2 regions of the Bradyrhizobium sp. Kon58 genome follow, and region 1 is predicted to be linked to the other one. Evidence: riboswitches for the same ligand, from Rfam matches in the RefSeq annotation. Region 1 holds a riboswitch; the other holds the start of a gene.

What was found. A riboswitch is a leader RNA that binds a small molecule or an ion and turns the genes downstream of it on or off. The one in region 1 is predicted to bind cobalamin.
Region 2: another riboswitch for cobalamin. It lies ahead of metE (5-methyltetrahydropteroyltriglutamate--homocysteine S-methyltransferase); the one in region 1 lies ahead of AC0L20_RS20125 (energy-coupling factor ABC transporter permease).

Annotation. Positions count from the first base shown of each region.
Region 1 covers NZ_JBVVOT010000011.1:140,944-152,517, reverse strand. Annotated here, with positions in the region: gene cobF (precorrin-6A synthase (deacetylating)) at 1-512, opposite strand, end outside; gene AC0L20_RS20125 (energy-coupling factor ABC transporter permease) at 558-1,235, opposite strand; cobalamin riboswitch at 1,273-1,492, opposite strand; gene cobA (uroporphyrinogen-III C-methyltransferase) at 1,538-2,269, opposite strand; gene AC0L20_RS20115 (cobyrinate a,c-diamide synthase) at 2,266-3,576, opposite strand; gene cobM (precorrin-4 C(11)-methyltransferase) at 3,576-4,358, opposite strand; gene AC0L20_RS20105 (cobalamin biosynthesis protein) at 4,355-4,723, opposite strand; gene cbiT (precorrin-6Y C5,15-methyltransferase (decarboxylating) subunit CbiT) at 4,720-5,901, opposite strand; gene AC0L20_RS20095 (cobalt-precorrin-6A reductase) at 5,900-6,646, shown strand; gene cobJ (precorrin-3B C(17)-methyltransferase) at 6,622-7,356, opposite strand; gene AC0L20_RS20085 (precorrin-2 C(20)-methyltransferase) at 7,353-8,084, opposite strand; gene AC0L20_RS20080 (precorrin-8X methylmutase) at 8,087-8,716, opposite strand; gene cobG (precorrin-3B synthase) at 8,716-9,879, opposite strand; gene cobN (cobaltochelatase subunit CobN) at 9,876-11,574, opposite strand, start outside.
Region 2 covers NZ_JBVVOT010000013.1:62,883-74,456, reverse strand. Annotated here, with positions in the region: gene nifD (nitrogenase molybdenum-iron protein alpha chain) at 1-360, opposite strand, end outside; gene AC0L20_RS21615 (hypothetical protein) at 1,813-2,025, opposite strand; gene AC0L20_RS21610 (helix-turn-helix domain-containing protein) at 2,048-2,260, opposite strand; gene AC0L20_RS21605 (hypothetical protein) at 2,617-2,934, opposite strand; gene AC0L20_RS21600 (cytochrome-c peroxidase) at 4,882-5,949, shown strand; gene metE (5-methyltetrahydropteroyltriglutamate--homocysteine S-methyltransferase) at 6,769-9,084, opposite strand; cobalamin riboswitch at 9,184-9,383, opposite strand; gene AC0L20_RS21590 (4Fe-4S binding protein) at 10,169-10,372, opposite strand; gene AC0L20_RS21585 (EAL domain-containing response regulator) at 10,950-11,574, opposite strand, start outside.

The DNA of each region.
Region 1 (11,574 bases):
CCATCGCGCAAGCGACGTCCCGTCGTGACGAGAAAAGGCTCGCCGATGTCGTTGAGCGGCAGCGCATGCGCCGCGCACAGCGCCTGGATCGAGGTGATGCCGGGCACGACCTCGATCTTTGGCGAGGGATTGAGCCGCCGCGCAATGCGCAGCGAGGAATCATAAAGCGACGGATCGCCCCAGATCAGCAGCGCGACCTTGCCCTCGCCTTCGAGATGATCTGCGATCGTCTGCGACCAGGCAGCGGCGACGGCGTCGTGCCAATCGTCCACGCCCTTGCGATAATCGGCTTCAGCGGCGTCGCGGACGGGCAGATCGAACTCGGCAATGCGGGTCGTGTCACTGGCGAGCACATCCGCGCAGATCGTCCGCCTGAGATCGGCGAGATCGGATTTTGCGGTTCCCTTGCGCGGGATCAGGACGAGATCGGCCGCGTTGATGGCAGTGATCGCGGCGCGCGTGAGCTGCTCGGGATCGCCGCAACCGATGCCTATCAAGGAGAGCGTGAGCATCTTGGCTGCGAAGGGCGGCCACAGCGGCCGCCCTTTCGCTTGTCTCTAGGCCGCGTTGTGCAAACGCGGCGTGACGAGGCCGGCCGCGGTGACGCCGCGCAGCGACTTCGCCAGCGCCAGCACGCCGAGATCGGCGAGCGGCTCGATCACGATGACGAGCGCATAGGACGCCGCGAATGTCGCGATGTTGCCGAGGTTGGTCGCACCGAAGCCCGATCCATAAATCGCCCAGAACGCCACCCAGGCGATGACGCCGGCCTGATAGGTCGTCGAAAGCGCCAGCGCCTGGCGGTACTTCAGATCGACATAGGCCGTGTTGCTCGAAATGATCCGCGTGGCGATCGCCTGGATCCCGAACAGCGGCACCAGCAGCGTGGTGACGTTCATGCCATATTGCGGCAGGTCGGGCGGCTCGAAGAAGATGCCCTGGAACAGCAGGCCGAACGCGAGGCCAAAGGCCGCTGGCGCAGCTCCGAACAGCAGGAACAAGGTCGAGCCGAGGATGAAGTGCACTTCGGAGACGCCGACCGGGAAGTGCGGCAGGATCTCGAAGAAGATAAACACGAGTCCCGTGGTGGCGAGCGTGCGCGCCGCGAACGAAATGATGCCCTGCTCGCGCACGGTCTCGACCGCGAGCTTCAAGGCAACACCGCCCACGGCGATGCCGGTTGCGTAACTCAGCACGAGCTTGGCGTCCGAGACTAGTCCGGGTTCGATATGCATGGCTCAGATCCTTCTTGCCGTCACACCCGACGGCCTTGGCCTCAAAACGTGCACGGCCGGTCTCCTGGCTCGCGGTTCACTGGGAGTCTCCGGCCTTCCCGAACCTTGCGGCCCAGTGGCTGATCGAAGTCCCTCACCGCTGACAGTCGCGGGGGCGGCTGGGGTTTTGGGCGCCGCAACTGGGTCCGCCCATCCCCATTCCCGATTATGCTCCGGCGCTTTGCGCCGCGTCGAGCACCATGCGTCCCCTGTGTGCCCCTTTCGCCAGCCGGGCGTCAAGGGGCGAAGGGCGGACGAGGCGGTCATGACCGATAATCCCCCGCCAGCGCGCCGAACAGGATGACGGCCGCCGTGGAGGCCGCCCCGCCCCGCGCAAGCTGCTCGGCAAGTTCCGAAATGGTGGTGCGGACCAGCCGCTCATCGGGACGGCCGAGCGATTCGGCAAACAACGCCGGCGTGGTTGGGGCGAGCCTCTGCTCGATCAATTTGACGACAAGCGCCGGAAACGTCCGCCGGCCCATATAGACCACGGTCGTCGCCTCCGGATCGGCCAGCGCCGCCCAATTGAGGTCTGGTGGCAGCTCGCCGGTGACGTCCGCCCCGGTCACGAACTGCACGCGGCGCGAGGTGTGACGCCGGGTCAGCGGAATGCCGGCTTGCGCGGCGGCGACACAGGCCGACGTGACGCCGGGAATGATCTCGTAGCCGATGCCGGCCTCGCGCAGCGTCTCGAGCTCCTCCTCGAGCCGGCCAAAGATGCCGGCATCGCCCGACTTCAATCGCACCACGCGCGCGCCTGTTGCGGCGTAGTCGACCAGCAATCGATTGACGTGGTGCTGCTTGGTCGAGGCCCGTCCTGCCCGCTTTCCCACCGCGACGAGATTGGCGCCGGGCCGGGCCAGATCGAGGATCGCGCCTGAAGCAAGGTCGTCATAGAGCACGACGTCGGCCTCGCGCAGCCGCGCGGCGCCCTTGAGCGTGAGCAGCTCGGGATCGCCGGGGCCGGCGGAGACAAAGGAGACAAAACCGCTCACCGGTCCTCCGCGATCAGGTGGAAGAACGTACCGGTGGCTTGCCCCCGCCGCGAGCCGGTCTCGGCGATGACCGCGCCTGTCGCGTCGTGCACGACCGCCAGCGGCGTATCGGGCTGCGCGAGGATCGTCGAATAGTGGAATTCGTGGCCACGCAGGCGTGCACCGGCTTGATGACCCGGCATCGGCGCGGCGAGCTCGGCCAGACGATAGCCCAGATGCATGCGGCGTTTGGCGAAGCTCGTCTCCAGGCCGAGCAGGCCCGTCATCTCGTGGCGGATGCCGTCGGCGTCGGTCAAAGCGGTGCCCAGCACCATATAGCCTCCGCATTCGCCATGCACCGGGCGCGTTTCGGCGAAGGCGCGCAATCCGCCGCGGAAGCGCGCATTGGCAGCGATCTTGCCGGCCTGCAGCTCGGGATAGCCGCCAGGCAGCCAGCACACATCGGCACCCGGATCAGGACCTTCGTCAGCCAGCGGCGAGAATGTCGAGATCTCCGCACCCGCCGCGCGCCACGCTTCCAGCATATGCGGATAGACGAAGGAGAATGCAGCGTCACGGGCGAGCGCAATGCGCTGGCCGGGCGGCGTTACGTTCACGCCGCTTGCGGCAGGTTGCGGCGACCAGGTGGCAGCCGAACGAAGCACCGCGTCGAGATCGACATGCTCGGCAACGAAGCGTGCGGCCTCGTCGATCAGCTTGCCGATTTCCGCCTGCTCCTCGGCCTGGACCAGCCCGAGATGCCGCTTCGGCAGGCTGATCTCGGCATGGCGCGGCAGCGCGCCGAACACGGCGATGCCGGCATCCAACAGCGCGCGCCGCACGAGGGCTTCGTGGCGCGGGCTGGCAACGCGATTGAGCACGACGCCCGCAAGGCGCACACCGGGACGGTAGTCGCGAAGGCCCGCGACAATCGCCGCCGCCGTTTGGGCCTGTCCTGAGGGATCGATCACCAGCAGCACCGGCCAGTCCAGCATCTCCGCGATGTCGGCGGTCGCCCCGGTGCCGCAGACGCCACGCGCGGCGACGCCGTCGAACAGACCCATCGAGCCTTCGGCCAGCACGACATCGGCGTCAGTGCCGCGACTGACGAGATGCGAGATCGTCCCGCGATTCATCGCCCAGCTGTCGACGTTGACCGAGGCGCGTCCGGTCGCGGCGGCATGAAACGCGGGATCGATGTAATCGGGGCCGCTCTTGAAGCACTGCACCCGCAATCCGCTATTGCACCAGGCGCGGGCGAGCGCCAGCGTCAGCGTGGTCTTGCCGACGCCGGAGGCCGGCGCGGAGATGACGAGCCCCGCTGCCATCACGACACCTCCGGAAAGCGCGGCTCGGCGCCCACGGGGCGATAGCGGCGGTCGTAATCGCCGGCATAGAGACGGCTTTCGGAAAAATCCGCCGCGCCCAGCGTCCTGCCGACCAGGATGAGCGCGGTGCGCTCCATCTCGCTGCCGACAGCAACGTCGAGCGTTGCGAGCGTGGCGCGGATGATGCGCTGGTCGGGCCAGCTCGCGCGCCAGACGATCGCGACCGGGCAGTCCGCGCCGTAATGCGGCGTCAGCTCGGCGACGACCTTGTCGAGCAGATGGATCGACAAATGAATCGCGAGCACCGCGCCGGTGGCGGCGAAGGCGGCGAGCTTCTCGCCTTCCGGCATCGCGCTGGCGCGGCCCGGCGTGCGCGTCAGCACCACCGTCTGGGCAAGGCCGGGCAGCGTCAGCTCAGCCTCCAGCGCAGCCGCGGCGGCCGAGAAAGAGGGAACGCCGGGCGTGACCGTGTAGGGAATGTCGAGCGCGCGCAGGCGGCGAAGCTGTTCGCCCATCGCTGACCAGATCGAGAGATCGCCCGAGTGCAGCCGCGCAACGTCCTTGCCGTCAGCATGTGCGGCGGCGATCTCCGCGACGATCTCATCGAGCGACAGTGGTGCGGTGTTGACGATCCGCGCCCCGGGCGGGCAATGCGCCAGCACGCCTTCGGGGACAAGCGAGCCGGCATAGAGGCAGACCGGACAAGCGGCGATGAGGTCTCGGCCGCGCAACGTCAGCAGGTCAGGAGCGCCCGGCCCGGCACCGATGAAATGCACCGTCATGCGCCGTCTCCTTCCGCGATCGCCGCGGTCGCGGTGCGATCCAGCGAGACCACCCGCGTCGCGATCAACCGCGCGCCAGGTCCAGCTGCCGCGAGTGCTGCGGCCTCGGCGACCGATCCTGTTCCGAATTTTTCGGCGACGAGTTTTGATTTTGTCGGCGTGTCGATGCTAACAAGCATTTCGGCGGCGATCGCCTTGATCGGCACGCCGCATTCGCGCGCAAGCTGCTTCAGCACCTCCGCGTCGGCCTTGTCGCTAACGGTTGCCACCGCTGTGAGGCCTTCGGAGCCGCCGGCCGCCAGCAGCGCCTGACGCAGCGAGGCCAGCGTGACGTCCCGCTTGAATCCGAGCCCGGCGACCTTCATCGGACCGCACTCCATTGCACCACGGGCCGCGCCGCCTCCCAGGACCGGTAGCGGCCGAGCGGAGTGGCATGCGCAATCTCGACCCGCATCAAGTCGCCGCCGTGGCACTGGTGCAGTTCGCCCAGCACCGCTTCCGTCTCCAGCGTCACGGCATGGGCAACCAGCCGCGTTCCGGATCCGAGCCGCGACCAGACCGCGTCGAACATCGCGATGTCGAGACCGCCCCCGATGAAAACGGCGTCAGGTGCGTCCAGCGCAGCAAGGGCTTCAGGCGCTTCGCCTGTAACGATGGTGATCCGATGTGCCAATCCGAACGCCGCTGCATTGCTGCGAATGTTCGCTGCGCGATCCTCGCGCGCTTCGATGGCGATCGCCGTCCCGCCGCACAGCGCCCACTCAACCGAGATCGAACCGGAGCCGGCGCCGATGTCCCACAGCTGTTCGCCGGGACGCGGCGCCAGCGCCGAGAGCGCCAGCGCACGGACCGGACGCTTGGTGATCTGACCGTCATGGACGAAGAGTTCGTCCGGCAGTCCCGAACTGCGGGGAAGGCCCTGCGCTCCTCTCGCCTCCACGGCCACCGTGACCAAGCTCCCGGCAAGATCGCCTGCAAAACTGTCGGCGCGATGCGCGTTGATACTTTCGCGCGGTCCGCCAAGCGCGGTGAGTGTCCAGAATGTCGAGGCACCCCATCCGCGCGCCGTCAGCCATTTCGCAAGGTCACGGACCGCCTTGCCATCGCGCACGAGGCAAATGATGCGTGCATCGTGCGCCAGATGCGGCACGAGACGCTCGAATGGCGCGGCGTGCAGGCCAAGGCACGCCACGGACTCAAGGCGCCAGCCCAAGCGCGCGGCTGCGAGCGAAAACGTTGACGGCGCGGAATGCGCAATCCACTCGCCGGCATCCAGCTTTTCGGCAAGGCTCGCGCCGGCGCCAAACCAGAACGGATCGCCGGAGGCGAGCACCGCCGTCGGGCGACCACGGCAGTTCAGCACCACATCTGCATCGAACGGCACTGGCCATGGACGGCCGCGCCCGGTTATGCCGGCAAGCGCAAGATGCCGTTCACCGCCAAAGACAGTTTCGGCATCATCGAGCGCCTTTCGGCTTGCCTCGGACAGCCCGGCAAGGCCATCTTCGCCGATACCGATGATGGTCAGCCAGGGATCAGCCATGACGCACGCCCTCATTCTGGGCGGGACGGCCGACGCGAGCCTGCTCGCGGCGGAGATCGCGCGCTGCGGCATCGACGCCGTGTATTCCTATGGCGGCCGTACCCGCGCGCCAGCCGGTCAGCCGTTGCCGACCCGTATCGGCGGTTTTGGCGGCGTCAGCGGTCTTGCCGATTACATTCGCCGGGAAGACATCACGCATGTGATCGACGCGACGCATCCCTTTGCCGCCGAGATGAGCCGCAATGCGGTCGCGGCATGCGCGGAAACCGGCACGCCGCTGATCGCTCTCGAGCGTGCGCCCTGGACCAAAGCGCCCGGCGACGACTGGATCGAAATATTTGATGTCGACGCCGCGGTCGCCGCACTGCCCGAGGCGCCGGCAAATGTGTTCCTCGCCATCGGCCGCCAGCACATCGCGCCGTTCGCGACCAGGCCGCAACACGCCTACACGCTGAGATTCGTCGATCCGCCCGAAGCGCCCCTGCCCTTCGCCGCGGACGTGATCGTCTCGCGTGGGCCGTTCACGCTCGAGGGCGAGCTGGAGATGCTGCGCGCGCGAGGCATCACCCGGATCGTCGCCCGCAATTCGGGTGGTGACGGCGCGCGCGCCAAGATCGACGCAGCCCGCAGGCTCGGCCTGCCCGTGATCATGATCGCACGACCGCAACTGCCGGAACGATTGCGGGTCGAGAGCGTGGCCGAGATCATGCAGTGGCTCGGTCATCGCACCTGCCTCGGCGCATAGACCCAGCGGCCGACGCGGCGCGTCTGCGAGTTGCCGACGATCACCAGCGTGCGCATGTCGGCCATTTCAGGTGTCGCTTCCTTCAGCCTGACGGTCTCGATCTTTTCATCGGCGGCGCTGATCGCGCGCGCGAAGATCACGAGGCGCTCGCCGCAGCCGGCCTCCTTCAGCACCGCGAGCGCACGGCCAAATCCTTCCGGCCGGCTCACTGAGCGCGGATTATACATCGCAATGGCAAAGTCCGCTTCCGCGGCGAGCCGCAGGCGCTTCTCGATCACCGCCCACGGCTTGAGATTGTCGGAGAGATTGATCGCACAGAAATCATGGCCGAGAGGCGCGCCGGCGCGCGCGGCAGCCGCCAACATCGCAGTGATGCCGGGCAGCACACGGATCGGCAGCTCCTGCCATTGCGGCGCCTGCTCGAGCGCCTCGAACACGGCGGACGCCATCGCGAAGACGCCGGGGTCGCCCGAGGACACGATGACGATCTGACCGCCTTCGGCCGCGAGCCGCAGCGCCTCGCTCGCGCGCTGCAGCTCTTCGCGATTGTCGGAGGGATGCAGCTTGAGTCCCGATCGCGGCGGCACGCGCGCGACATAGGGCGCATAGCCCAGAATGTCGGTCGCGGCGGCAAGCGCGGCGGAGACTTCGGGCGTCACCAGCGCATCGCTGCCCGGCCCGAGGCCTGCAATGGTCAGCGTGCCCGTCATTCGGCGGCGTCCGGATGCCGGCCCTTGCCGTGCACGAGCACGATCGCGAAATAGGGGCAGTCGGCGGCATCGATCTCCGCGAGCCGCACCACGCGCTCGCCGGGCATGGTGCCGCGCTCGACCAGCCAGGCATCGTCCAGCCGTCCGGCGGCAGCGAGCGCGCGGCGCACCTTGGCGAGATTGCGCCCGGTCTTCATGATCACGAGCGCATCGGAATCGCACATGCGGCGTTCGAGCTCGTCTTCAGCGAGCGTGCCCATGAGCACCGTCGTCACGTCATCACCGAGCGCAATCGGCTGTCCCACGCCATTCCAGCAGCCGACCATGCCGGGAATGCCGGCGATCACCTCGATCTCGACGCGGCCTTGCAGGCGCGTGTGCAGATGCATGAAGGAGCCGTAGAAGTAAGGATCGCCCTCGCAGAGCACGACGACGTCGACCGCGCGCGCCAGCCGCGCCAGACGTTCGGACCATTCGTCGTAGAAGCCGGCAAGCAGCTGGACATATTCAGGCGTGTCGAAGGCGATCTCTGTGGTGACCGGATATTCCATCGGATATTCGGTGGCGTCGGCAGCCAACATGCCCTCAACAATACGGCGCGCCTGGCCGGGCCGGCCCTTCTTGCGGAAATACGCGACATGCCTCGCGCCGCGCACCGTGCGGTCGGCGCGCACGCTCATCAGATCGGGATCACCGGGGCCGAGACCGCAGCAAATGATGCGTCCCATCGCTATTCGCTCCGGCTCGCCAACGCGTTCACGGCGGCGACCGTGATCGCGGACCCACCGAGGCGGCCTTCGACTGTGAGCGCGGGGACCTTCGGATCTGCCATCAGCGCCGCCTTGGACTCCGCGGCGCCGACGAAGCCGACAGGACAGCCGATGATCGCCGCGGGCCGTGGGCAGCTCCGGTCCTCCAGCATGTTGAGGAGATAAAACAACGCGGTCGGCGCGTTGCCGATCGCCACGATCGCGCCGTCGAGATGCGGGCGCCATAGCTCCAGGGCCGCAGCCGAACGGGTGTTGCGCATGGACTGCGCGAGCGCGGGAACAGCCTCGTCGCCCAACGTGCAGATGACAGCGTTGGCGGCGGGAAGCCGCGCCCGCGTAATTCCTTCGGAGACCATGCGCGCGTCGCACAGGATCGGTGCGCCCTTCTGCAGGGCCGCGCGCGCGGCGACCGCCATGCCTGATGTGAAGCGGATATGCGCTTCGAGGCCCACCATGCCGGCCGCATGGATCATCCGCACCACCACCTGCTCCTCGTCCGGCGTGAAGCGCGCAAGATCGGCTTCAGCCCGGATGGTCGCAAAGGACTGCCGGTAGATCGCCGCGCCGTCGGTCTCGTAAATGTGCGGCATCAGTGCCCTCCCATCAGGATGGAGGGATCTTTGACGATGTCGTCGCGGTTCAACCCCCGCAGGATGGGCTCATCGCGCGTCGACCCGGCGCGCACGAGGTCGAAGCCGGCGCCGGTCGCAACCAGAGTGATGGCGGCGGGACCGGAATGGGCGCAGCCCTTGGCACAGCCGGAGACGTGGAGCCGCGCGGCCGCGCCGATGTTCGGCGCCAGGGCCGCGGCAAGGCCGCGGGTATCGGCATGCGCCTCGCGACAGCGCGGCGCACCGCTACAGGCGATGACGCGCAGCGCAGGGTCGTAGGCCTCGGTGATGAGACCGGTCGCGTTCGGCATCGCGCGCTTGCCTTCGCTCAAAACCATCCGCCATGGCGTCATGCGTAGCGCATGTCCGCAGCCGGCGAACTGGTCGAGGGTCGGATGCGCCATCTGCCCGAAGGCGACGCCGACCATCGCACCTTGCGAATAGAGGCCGGGACGCGCCGCCGCCATGATCGGCGCCGGCTCGGCCTCGCCGCACAATGCCTCCGGCAGGATTGCACCGGCGGCAAGATGCGCCGCCATCCGCCCTCGCCCGCCTCTGGCGCCGCCTGAGGTCACGAACCAGTTGGCGAATGCGAGCGCCGTGGTCACGGCCTCGCCGCGCGCGACGGAGCGGCCGAGTTTGTCGCCATCAGCCCGCACCAGCAGTCCGCCGGAACGATCGCGCTCGATCCGCACGTCGGCGGAATCGCCCGCAAGCACGCGTGAGGTGCCGTCATCGATCGCGAAGCCGAACTTGGTTGGAAGTTCGAGCGTGCTATCGGCAAGCGCCTCCTCGAGTTCGGCGGCGAGCGATTGAGTCGCGTCGCCGGCACGCCAGAACGGCGTCACAAGAATGTTGCGACGGGATTCGGTGTCAGCGTCCGGGTCGAGCAACGCCAGTTGCGAAAGGCCGTCGAGCAGCAGCCTGTGGCTGGTCTCGTTGACACCCCTGATCTGGAGGTTGGCCCGGCTGGTCACGTCGATCAGGCCGTTGCCATGGCGTTCGGCAAGATGGGCCAGTCCGGAGATCTGTGCCGCATCGAGCCGTCCGCCGAACGGACGCACGCGGACCACGAGCCCGTCGCCCGATTGCATCGGGCGCAGCGCGCCGGGACACCAGCCCTTGACCACCGAAGCGCTCATGACGCCTCCCGCAGCGCCGCCGCGATCGAATTGCGGCGCGTACGCCAGAGCGAGGCTTCATGCAGGCGCGTGAAACACGTCTCCATCGCCGCCAGGGCCGCCGGATTCTCGTGGGCCATGAAGGCGCGGACGTCCTCACTGCCGAGCGTCGCATCGTAGTAGAGGTCGAACAGATGCGGCGGCACCGCGCCGGCCAGATGCGCGAAGGCGGCCATGTGCTCGAGCGTCGCGGTGATCTCGGCCGCGCCGCGAAAACCGTGGCGCATCATGCCGGCGATCCAGGCCGGATTGGCCGCGCGCGCGCGGACGACACGGGAGATTTCCTCGGTCAGCGTACGCGCATGCGGCTGCTCGGGGCGCGTCGCGTCGAGATGATAGAGCGATGGTCCGGCCGCACCGAGATAGGCTGCGGCAGCCGCAATGCCGGCCTCATGCGCGGCATAGTCGGCCGCGAGCAGAAGATCGGTTTCAGGCAAATCCTGCACGTGAACAAAAGCATCGGCCGATAAGAGCCGCTTCTCGATATCGGCACGATCGAGCTTGATCTCGCCGTCGGCCGAGAACGCCCATGACGATGCCGAGAGCCATGCTTCGCCGGCGGCTTCGCGCGTCTCGGGCGTGAAGGCGTCCGGGATTGCCGAGAGGCCGACGCCGTATTGTCCGGGACGCGGCGCGAACACGCGCGATGTGCGATGGCGATATGGATTTTCGTCGCCCTCGTCCTCGCGGGCCGACAGCGCCTCGGCTGCCGCCTCGAACAATTGCGCAAGGCCCGAGAAGACGTCGCGGAACAGGCCCGAGACACGCAGCGTGACGTCGATGCGGGGCCGGCCAAGCTCGGCAGGCGCGATGATGGCGTAGCCGGTCACACGGCCGGAGGCGTGATCCCAGCGCGGCGCGAGGCCGGCCAGATGCAACGCCATGGCAAACTCCTCGCCCGCGGTGCGCATCGTCGCCGAGCCCCAGAGATCGACGACGAGGCCCTTTGGCCAGTCGCCGTGATCCTGCAGATGACGACGTAGCAATTCTTCGGCGAGCTTAATGCCTTGCGCATGCGCCGACGGCGTCGGCACCGCGCGCGGATCGACGGCAAAGAGATTACGCCCGGTCGGCAGCACGTCCTGCCGGCCACGATAGGGTGAGCCTGACGGCCCCGGCGCGACGCGGCGTCCAGCAAGCGCGGCCCGCAAAGCGTCCCGTTCCGCATCGCCGCAGACGCCGCGGCCGAACACGTGCAGGCCGTCGCCGAACTGGCTTTCCTTGAGATCGCAGACGAAGCGGTCGATCCGCGGGATCGCTTCGGCCGGAGCGGCGGCTGCATCGAGGCCAAGATCGTCTTCCAGGCCAGCCGCGCGTGCCTCGTCGCGGATCGCGGCAATCAGACGCTGGCGGCGGGCAGGATCGAGGCCATCAGCCGTCGAATATTCGTCGAGGAGCTGTTCGAGCCTGCGTAGCCCGTCCGGCACCGCTGATGCCGCGAGCTGCGGCGGCAGATGGCCGATCGTGACGGCACCCAGGCGCCGCTTGGCCTGCGCGGCCTCGCCGGGATCGTTGACGATGAAGGGATAGATGACGGGCAAATCGCCGATCAGGGCTTCCGGCCAGCACGCCTGCGACAGCGCCACGGATTTTCCCGGCAGCCATTCCAGCGTGCCGTGCGCGCCCATGTGCACGACGGCATCATAGCCCTGCTGC
Region 2 (11,574 bases), on a different contig from region 1:
GGTGAACTGCAGTGTCACGAACGTGTCGATGCCGGTCGTCCCGACGTAGTAGTTGCGCCGCGAGCCCCAGGAGTACTGACCGCAGCCGACCGGACCGTGGCTGATGTGGATCATGTCCTTGATGGGTCCCCAGACCACGCCCTTGGAGCCCGCATAGGCGCAGCCGCGGATGGTCATCACGCCCGGAATGGACTTGATATTCGACTTGACGCCACAATCCGACTTCCCCGCCTCGTGAACACTGAGATGCTTGGCGCGCCTTTTGGCAGTCTTCTCGGGGTAGACCGTCAACACCTCATCGATTAGCTGCTTGTTGCGCGCCTTGATCTCTGCAACGCCTTGGGTAGGTGTTCGGCTCATACAGGTTTCCTTTTCGCTTGTGGTCTCAACAAGAAGCGACGCTTTTGCGGTAGACCGACGGATTTCCGATCCGGCGTTCAGGTAAGCGTGCAATCTGCGTGGGCGGTCCTACCGATCGCAACTTCGCGACGTTCATGCCGCAGCGGTCGTTCACGATCATGTAGCTCATCTCGGCTGAGCGGTTAGGAGCGCCATGTGTGACGCTGCCTATCGATGACCAAGACGCTTCTCGGTGAAGTCATGCCTGCTCTCCAGCGGTTGGTCATATCGGCTTCTTTATTCACTCGCGTGCGATCACGGGGCATGTCCCTGTGCATGGGATGCAAAGGACTAACAGCCGCCTCCTGCGCAGGGGTCTGCAACGAGTGTGCCAGCGCCGGTTGAATAAAAAAGCAACGTTTATAGAGCTAGATAGCTGCCGGATGCGGATTGTTATAAACCTGACCCTGTCTGCCACCAACAAGCGTAGCCGCAACGCCCTGTCTGAAACAAAACAATCGGTTACGCTCTCCACCAGCGGCGTGGCTGGAGTCTGGCCGCGCCGACGTCACTCCAATGCGCAGCCTTGCTTCGTACGCGCCGATCCAGCGATCGCAAACACCATCCGTTCGAAGCGGATTTCAGCGCGGTTAGATGTGTCCATCGTGCTCGCGATCCCACCCCCAGCAAGAATCGCATCGAGCGCTCCACCACCTGCTGCAGATGTCTCCACAAGAACTCAGTTGCCCAGCAGCAGTCCTCTTCCACTTCCGCATGGTCTCTCGCTCCGGCGTTCTTTTATTTGATACTGCGGAGAGGCGCGCTCGGAGGGGCGAACAGCTGACGCCGTGGAGAGCACGTAAGCTGATCAATTCCCAAGCAGCGCGGTAACTTAAACTCCGCAAACGGTCACCCTGGGCTTGCCCGGATTTGAATTTGCCGGCTACGACACAGGGCGCTTCCGCATCAAACAATCTGCAGCTTTTGCGTTCGGCGTAGTTCGACAAAGGGGAACATCGGATTCTGACGCGTCAGACGGTTTGAGCGAATTCACGGAAAGGCCGGCAGCTTCGCAAGTGTCGGCAGTCGAGATAAGGCAGGTGGGATGCGGACCACTGGTCGATTTATCCTTTCTCGTTCCAGGACAGGATCGAAATTCCTTACGCTTACCTCCGTTGCGTGGCGTATCAATCGCCATTGAAACCAGTTTTGCTAACGCGCTCCGCCAGCCTTTTTGCAGAACAGCGCGCCGATGGTCCACTTGAACGGTATTTTTCTTGCCCAGGTAATTATGGTAAAAAGGGCCAAGACCTCGGACCGAAGTGCTCAGGTGCGGATTTCACGCATTGCAACGTTCGTAAATTGGTGCATCACCACTGTTCCGGCGGTACTCGCGCGCCTTTCGCTTCTGTAGGGACGAGTTGGCTGCTGCACTAAGCCGCCGCGTCGGTTCACGACCTAGCGTTAGACCCGTTAATCTTCCCTTTTGAGCTTCTCGCGCTCCTGCTGAAGCGCTTCGGTCTCTCGGGCGACCTCGCGTCCTTCGCCCAGTTGTTCCTGGAAACGCTGGCGGGCCTCGGCGAGAACAGCGGGGGCGAAGGATTCAGTCAGCCGAATCTCGATTGCAGATCGGGCACTGCAGGGTGAGTTCATGGGCCCTTTTGCCGCCGTCGGGTTAGATGTCATGAACCCTCCGTTTCGGCAGCTCTTAGGCCCGAATAAACGTGATCCGGCCCCCTTCGCCACGCTTCCGATGTGGCTTTATCTTTGTTTCGACGTCCTGATCGAACGCCGCCAGCATGCGCAGCAGCTTTTCCACGGAAACCAACTTGAACTGCCCTTGAAGCAGCTTGGAGATGTTGGGCTGCTTCACGCCGACGAGCTTCGCGGCTTCGGTCTGAGTGATCTCCCGCTCCGCCATCAACCGCTTCAGTGTACAATGAGGGCTGCCTTGAGTTGGTACTCGTCCGCGTTCGGGAGGCGGTTGGGCTGCATTTATTCCGTGTTGATAGCTTCCGTGTCGCGCAGGCGCTGCCATGCGAGGCCAGATCGTCCCATATGCGGATCGGCAGCCAAAAGAGCTGCTGATCGGACCGCGTGAAGGTCATTTGAACGCTCTACCGCGCTCGAGTGCCTTCGGAGTTTTGGCTTAACCTGTTGCGGGTGTGCTCGTCTTGGGAGACGGCATATATTGGCCGGTGAGCACATATGTGTGTGCTTAAGAGTATGGACAGTATTCCTGTGCGCGCGCCTGCGGAATTCAGCGTAAGACACGCGTCACTTCCATAGAAGAGATTCTGGCCAGTCTGTGAACTCCAACTCGAAGCTACGTAGGCCGGTGGGTTTTGTCGTGAATTTAAGGGTCTTCCCTGAAAGGTCGGCCAATGAACCAGATGCGAATGTGAAAACTGTCGTGCCGGAAGTTGCGACCCCAATGCCTTGCTCGCCTTCCATGCTAGAGAAGTCGGTCGCCTCGGAGAGTTGCCCAAGTGCAACTCCCTCCAGCGCGTGGTGAAATTCCATGGAGGCCAAGTATGTCCTTTTGTCAGCAGCCCACTCGCTGACCGACACTGCTGTGATCCCCGCGTCGGTCAAGAGACCACCTGCGATCCGGCAGCCATATTGAACGGTGAGAATAACCCGCTCATTCCGAACTCCGGCCGGCTCTCGATCGGCGGCAGTGATCGTGCACGCGTACCGCCTTGTTTCCGCAACCGCCCCCATGCCTAGCCCGATCCACTCGAGAGCGGAACATAGTACAAAAGTGAGAGCGGCTCTTATCATTCGACTGCACCTGATCTGAAATATCGTTCCCTGCTCTGTACAATCTGACGCTACGGGCGATTCAAGCTCCTTCGATCGCTCTGCCGGATCAGCGTTACTCAGGTGACTGCGGTGTCGCAGAAGCGAGGCGAGCGGTATCCCCCGGCAGTGCCCTTGGACGGGGCCGGACCGATTTCATTATCGGTGCGCAGCGGGCAGCACCTCGGTGAACCAAGGCGATGGGCCGAGCTTTTCAGGTCGGCGGCGGCCATGAGGGGCCGCGACGGCCCGCGGCGCCGGAGCGCTACATTCCTGACCCAGGCGCAGGCGCTCTGTGAGCGGACGCTATTTAACGCGGAATGCTCCCGCGGCACAGGTCCCGAAATTTTGCTTCACAATCTCAATGTAAAAGGAAACGTGGCCGAGACGAGCCGTTCAAAGGCAGACTGCCGCTCAAGCAGACGCTCTTCGAGCATTTTACGCTGGAGATCATCTAGCTCGCTTTGAAGCCTTCTGCGACAACGCCAAATGTCATTCCGTACGGATCTGATCTCATTCAAGCGCTCGTCAATCGAAGTCATTACGCATACCGTATCCAACTTGAACCAGCCATGGACAAGTGCTCAATCACGTTCTTCCTCGCTAACACGCCGATAAATCTCAGGACTTGGGCCATCTGCGGACTGATGTCACGATCTCCTCCCAGCGTGTCCTCTCGTATCGGCATCATTCAACGCAAGAGCACGAAGTAGCGGTTGCTCCTGCAGAAGTTCAGCTTATTTTGCCCCAGCGCGCAGGATTTCAAAAGCGAGCAGCAGCCCGTGAGTGGGCCGACTTGGTAGTCCAACCAACACCCGCCGGATCAGGGTCAGGCTGGTCACCTGTCGAATTGGAGTAGCGATCAATCGGACGGTCGCACCGTCAAACTCTGGGCAGCCGCGCCTTTCAGACTTCAGCACGGCAATTGCCATGCCAGCGAACCTCAGGTGGAATTGAATCAAGCCATGTTCGGTTCGGAGGCTCGTCCTTTACGAACGAGCCGGGCTTCGCGGCGGCGGCGCGCCAGAGCGGCCCGGATATGAGTCGGAGAGGCTTCAGTCGGCAGGGCTCGGCGAAATCGCGAACGATGCGCACCGCCAGGCGCCTCGGCTCAGTGTCTCGCCCAGCTGCGTAGGTCTTGTTACCGCCGTTCCCGCGTGCGGCTGGCAAGCGAACCTCACCACAAAGGTATCTGCGATCACTCTAGCCGGGGCTGGCACTTGTGGCATCTGTGACACTGAATGTAGTGATCAAACCAAGACATCCTAGTTTGTTTGTTCGTCCGCACCCGTTCTACAACTAAATCAGCAACTTGCATCTCGGACGCAACTGGCACCGCAGTTGCTAATTGTCCAATGACACCGTGAGCGCTTGGTGTAAGACGGATACATCAACTTTGCGGAGCGTATTGGCCACCCAATCGCTCGATGGAGCACCGATGCGGCCACCGGACAGCTTACTGCTTGCGGCACACTTGTTGTTGTCAGACCGACCATCAGGCCGCTTGAGCCGCTAGTCTGATCGACCAACAGAGGCCTCGATCTACGCTCAAAGCGAACTCGCGAATCACATGAGTCCCTCAAGCCCTTGCGTGAACGCCGCGGCGGGCTCCTCAAAGTCGTACATTTTGATGCAGCCTCGCTTGAGGATCCGCTGCATGCTGCGCCGGACCGTCGAGGAACGCGTGGCATCGCTTTCGACTGTTTCCTTGTTTAACAATCAGAACTAATGAGGCGGTGTATGAACATGTCGATCCCGGAGCTTCGGCTTGTCGCTGAAGCATCTATTTTCGCTATTGGGCTGTTGATGTCGTCAGGAGCTAACGCCGACGATGATCTGATGAGAAACGCCAAGCAGATCTTCCATCCGATCCCCTCGGTCATTCCTGCGGTAAAAAACAATCCGGTGACGCATGGAAAGGTCGAGCTTGGCAAGATGCTGTTCTTCGATCCGCGGCTATCGGCGAGCGGGATCATTAGCTGCAATACGTGCCACAATCTCGGCACCGGCGGAGTCGATGCCGGTCCGACCTCCGTTGGTCACGGCTGGAAGGTCGGCCTGCGTCGGGCGCCAACCGTCTACAACGCAGTGTTCAATGTGGCGCAATTCTGGGACGGACGCGCCGCGGACCTCAAGGCGCAAGCCACCGGCCCGGTGCAGGCGAGTGCCGAAATGAATGCGACTCCGGATCATGTGCTCGGTATCTTGAACTCAATGCCCAGCTACGTCGTCCTGTTCAACAACGCGTTTCCGAACGAAGCGAGACCGGTCACCTTTGAAAATTTTGCGAAGGCGATCGAGGCTTTTGAAGCGACTCTCATTACACCTGCGGCTCCGTTCGACCAGTATCTGGAGGGCAATACACGTGCTCTCGATGATCAGCAGAAGACAGGGTTGGCACTGTTTATGGCGAAGGGATGTTCCTCTTGCCACAATGGAATCAATCTCGGTGGACAGGCCTACTTCCCGTTCGGCGTGATGAAAAAGCCGGACGCAAGCGTGCTTCCGGACGCCGATAAGGGCCGATTCGCGGTTACCAGGGCGGCTGGCGACGAATATGTCTTCCGCGCGGCGCCATTGCGGAACGTCGCGTTGCGAGCCCCTTACTTCCATTCGGGCCAGGTTTGGAGCCTGAAGCAAGCTGTTGCCCTAATGAGTGACATCCAGCTCGGCGCCAAGCTTAGCGATAGGGAGGAAAACGACATTGTCGCATTTCTGAATTCGCTGACCGGTCGGCTGCCTAAGATCGAATATCCGATATTGCCGACGCGCACCAACACGACACCAAAGCCTTCAATAGACAGATAGCCTTAGCAGCACCGGCCTCATTCCCTGCCGAACAGCAACAGAAGCGCTCCAAGAACCCGGGGTCCCGCAATGACGCCAAAATGAATGATCCCCTGCTGTCACTGATAAGCAGGCACATAAAAAGCCGCCCGGCCTCAATGCGAGGCCGGGCGAAAGTCACGCGGGAGCGACGCTGCTTTCCGCATCGTTCCAGCTTTCGTCGGTAGGGAGAACTACCGGCGATCGACTTACGACGAGGGCATTCGCCGTCAAACAAGGAGAAGCGGATATCGCTCTGCACAACTTAGCGAGCCGCTTGCCTTCCGCTCCTGTCGTAAACTTCAGGACTTGCTCACCACTTGCCAGCTGTCCGGTTGGCACGGGCAGCGCCTTGATGGAGCTGGGATCCATCGCGCAGGCGGTTTGACTGCCGAGCCCTGAAACTCAACCGTCAGTTTGCCGTCACGCGCCAGTATTTTGGCACCGCCGAATACCAGCAAATCTTCCCGAAGACCGCGCGAAGGCGCAAATTAGGTATGAAATTCCGCAAGGGCGGTAAAATAGATTGTTGTGATGGGACGCATCCATGGGATGGATAAATGAAGCGATAGGGCCGTGGTTCGCGTCGAGCGTAAGTGACTTGGAATATGTCACCTAATCGGTATGGCCGGCATGCGGTCGTCCGCCGGATTCGAGCTTGTCGCCGCTGTATGCGATCGCCTCCGCCGGGGCAAACCGGCATTCGTAGGCGCTGGACACTTTGGAAGCTCGCAAGGATATCGCGAGCTCCCAAAGCGCGGCATCTTATTCACAGATACGTTGGCGACACGCTCAGTACGATCATGCCTCGGCCCGCAACTCGCGTGCGGCGGCCACCATATTGACGAGCGCGGGACGCACCTCCTCCCATCTTCGAGTTTTCAGTCCGCAGTCGGGATTGATCCAGAGCTGCCGATCGGAAACCCGCTGCCGAGCCAACACAATCAGCTGCTTGATCTCGGCTGCTGCGGGAATGCGCGGTGAATGAATGTCATAGACGCCCGGCCCAATTTCATTAGGATATTTGTAGCTCTTGAAAGCGTCGAGCAATTCCATTTTGGAGCGCGACGCCTCGATTGAAATGACGTCGGCATCCATTGCTGCGATCGCATCGATGATTTCGTTAAACTCGGAATAGCACATGTGCGTATGGATCTGAGTTCCGTCAGCGACAGCGGAGGAGCAAACACGGAAACTGTCCACTGCCCAATCGAGATAGTCCTTCCACTGCGATTTGCGCAGTGGCAATCCCTCCCGCAACGCAGCCTCGTCGATCTGGATCATGGTCGCTCCAGCCGCCTCAAGGTCGATGACCTCGTCTCGGATCGCGAGAGCGATCTGTCGGCATGTCTCGCTCCGCGGGATGTCGTCACGGACAAACGACCAGTTCAGGATCGTCACCGGTCCGGTCAGCATAGCCTTGACGGGTTTTTTGGTCAGAGACTGCGCATGTCGCCACCATTTAACGGTCATGGGCTTCGGGCGGGAGACATCTCCAAACAGGATAGGAGGACGAACGCACCGCGAGCCATAAGACTGAACCCAGCCGTGCTTGGTGAATGCGAAACCCAACAGCTGCTCGCCAAAGTACTGAACCATGTCATTGCGCTCGAACTCACCGTGTACGAGCACGTCCAGGCCGATATCTTCCTGCCAATGCACGGTATGGGCTGTCTCCGCTTTCAGAAGCTGCTCGTACTGCGTGTCATTCAGCGCTCCCCGCGCATGAGCTGCACGCGCATTGCGGACGTCCGCCGTTTGCGGGAAGGATCCGATGGTTGTGGTTGGAAACATCGGCAATGCGAAGGCGACGCGTTGGACGTCGGCGCGCTGGGTGAACGCACTGCGACGGCGACGCATGCTATCATCGATCGCGGCCATTCGTCCGGCGACGTTCGCACTGTGGATCTTCGGCGATGTTTCGCGGGTGACGGATGCATCCTCTGAGAGCGTGAGTTCATCGGCCACGTCGGCAGCATAGCCAGCCAGCGCTTTGCCCAATATCGAAAGTTCCTTGATCTTCTGCACTGAGAACGCCAACCACGTCTTCAGATTGGGATCGAGATCGATCTCTAGTTCAATGTCGGTCGGAACATGAAGCAGCGAGCAGGAGGGGGCAATCTGAACACGGTCCCTGCCCAGTTTTTTGACCATAGGAGCAAGTTGGTCGAGTAGCGCCGGCAGATTAGAGCGCCATACGTTGCGACCATCAACGACACCGAGCGAGACCACGAGATCTCTACCTGCTCTGGCGACAATCGCGTCCAACTGGTCAGGTGCACGAACCAGGTCGACATGAACCCCGGCAACGGGCAAGGCCAATACTGTTTCAAGATTGTCGCCGACACCCCCGAAGTATGTGGCCAGCATGATTTTAAGGGCCGGCACGGCCTTAGCGAAATGAGCATAGGCCCGGCGGACAGCGGCCCGAGATGCTTCGTCGACGTCCATCACTAGGCATGGCTCGTCGAGCTGAACCCATTCAGCGCCGCGCGAGGCTAGTTCGCGGAGAACATCGACATAGACGGGGAGGAGTCGATCAAGCAGCGACAGCGGATTGAAGGCGGGATTTACGCTTTTGCCGAGCTTCAGGAAAGTGACTGGACCCACTAGGACGGGCCGCGTCTGATAGCCGAGGCTTCTTGCCTCCTCATATTCCTCGATCGGCTTCCGAGAGGCATACTTAAAGATCTGATCCTGGTGAAATTCCGGCACCATGTAGTGGTAGTTCGTATCGAACCACTTCGTCATCTCCTGTGCGGCTACGCCGGGCCCATGCTGAGCGTGACCACCGTCTTGAGCGCCACGCGCCATGGTGAAGTAGGTTTTGAGCGACACAGGACCTTCGTTCCAGCCGTAAACGTCGGGAATGGCGCCGACCATTAGGCTGGTATCGAGCACATGGTCGTAGAGCGAGAAGTCATTCGAAGGAATGACGGTCGCACCGCGGGATTTCTGCCGTGCCCAATTAGCGGCACGAAGTCCACTCCCCGCCTCGAGGAGCTCGGCTTCGCTGGATTTTCCCGCCCAGTAGCTCTCGAGCGCGAATTTGAGTTCGCGTCGTGGGCCGATGCGTGACGTCCCCAGTGTGGCAACGGGAAGCGAAAGGATTGACATAGCTTAGACCCCATGTTGGGGCAAAGGCCATGGCGGACGCAGACAGCGAACATCGCGTGAGCGACAACTGCTTGGCGCACACCGGGACGCCCCGCCCGTGGACGATATCTTGTCGAGGCAGGTCTCCTGGCTCACGGGTCGTCGCTGCTGTCCGGCCTTCCCGAAGCCGCATGGCTTCAGTGACTTCGTTGGACAGCGGCTCGCCGCTTACAGTTGCGGGGGCAGCGCCGGCATTGCACCGGCTTCCCTCTTAGCTCCAGATCAAACGAAATCCGGAGACCGCGACGGCTTGAATTATGCGCACGAGGATCGATGCGTCAACCTACCGATTCTCGCTGCGATATTGCCCAAGCGATTACGAGCGCACTAGGCGGGCACGACGGTCTTGCTCGCGGCCTGGTGAACACGCCCGGATCTGTGGAGGCTCCGCTTGTGAAATGCATTCGCTCCTTGCTCGCGTAACGGTTGAGCTCCACGACCGGAACGAACCCGGGCCGCTTTCGGTATCTGTGTGATCGCGAGGAAGCGACCTTTTCCGTCAGCAGCTTTTCGAACCAGCGCGTCAGGAAGGTGCGATCATCCTCGGCCGGCATCCGTTTGGTCACAGCCCACGAGGCTCCCTAGACATTTCGAAAGCCGGATTGCTCCAGGACCGCACGGATGATCAGGTCGGCTCCTTGGTGTTCGGCGGCCCGCGACCAGGCACGAGGTCGTTCGCCTCCGTGAGGTTGGCCAAGATGATCTTCTCGGTGCAATAGGTGTTCACGTGCTGAGCGACTTTTGCGCCGGCTTCGATACGTCCGTGGCCGCTCGACGCCGGTCTGCCTCGCCTCGACTCGCGGCCAGCGATGATAGGCCTTAACGCGGCCACTGAGCATCGAGGGCCTTGTCCTTGTTCGTGACAATTTCGACGGTGTCCTCCGACAGAGCCCGTGAGGGGTTCCTCGGAGTCGCTCAGCGTCTTAAGCTCATAACGATGTTAATCGACCTCGATGCGCCCCATGCGGTCGTGGTCTCCTCAAGGTCCCACATCTACAACTTCGTTCGCGAAATCGAGCGATGAGGCCTTTTGGTCGCGGGCTGCCTATCCTGTCTTGGACGGGACACAGGTGTCAGGGACCGGACAGACCACCGCGCATTGCGGCGTGTCGCAATGGCCCTCGCACTCCGTACATTTTTTGGCATCGATAACGTAAATGTCGCGCTTCAGACTGATCGCCGCGTTGGGACACTCGAACTCACATGCGCCACAAACGGTGCATTGCGAAGCGACGATCTTGTAAGCCATGCCTTCCGACTCCTTAGGCGAGCGATGCCATGGGCGATCCCTTTCAAATGCCGTGCCAAACGCAGACGCGCTCAATGTTGGGCAATTTGCCCAATTCGGCTGTCCCGGGTCTGAGACCATGTTGCATCTGCGATAGCAACAGGTCGCTTCAATTTCAGGCTACGAGCCCTCGGCCCCTCTTGCGAGAGTCAGTCGCGACTTGACGCTGGAAGCGTCCGTCGGTTTGTTTGGCACGTCAGCGCGGGGGCAAGCGAGGCTGACGCTTCCTCAACCGGCGGCGACAAAAAACCGCCAACGGACGCAGGTCTACGTCGGATCTCGGCAAACCTCCGGTCACACACCCCGACTGGAGGTTTGTGCAAGCCTCGCTCATGGCTGCAACGCTAGCTGCGCGGAGGACTCGCTGGAGGCTTGCCAAAACGGGCATGTGGTATAACAAGCTTTGGAGGGAAATGAAGTGGCGGCGGGACGAGCGACACTGGCCCTGCAGACCGAATTGCACTCAGCCTCATGCCTGGTGCCGAGTAGGCATGGCGGTGCTCCTGAGCGTCGCTTGGCCGCACTCAGCCACTCGCAACTATTTTAGACGAGCTGGAGCAGGGTTGAAAGATGACTGTGCAAATTGCTTCAGTGGCATGGCTTTTCCGAACAGATGGCCCTGCGCAAGGTCGAAGCCGAGTTCGGCCACAGCGATTAGGTCAGCCTGGCTCTCCACACCTTCGGCGACGGTGCGCACATTGTACTCTTTGGCTAGATCGACGATATGGCGGCACACCGTTCGCTTGAGGGGCCCATTCGCGCAGCCGCCGACGAACTGACGATCCACTTTCAATTTCATGAACGGGAATTTTGTCACCCCCATCAGCTGCGGCCAATTGGCACCGACATTGTCGATTGCAAGGCCAATGTTGTGAAAGCGAACCTCACGCGCAACCTCGACCAGGAGATCTAGGTTCTCGATCGCTTCCACGCTCTCGATTTCAATCGTCAAACCGCCGAAAGCGGCGTGCGACGGCATGCGCCCACAGAGATCTCGTACCGCCTGCGGGTCAATCAGGAATGCTGCCGGGAGATTGATGGAGAGATCGATCGAAGTTTGCTGCTCCAGAAGATACTGCCAATCCTTGATCGCGCGGTCGATCACGAACTGCGACAAGTTCCTAAAATGCGGATCGTGAGATTCCGGGATGAAATAGGCCGGT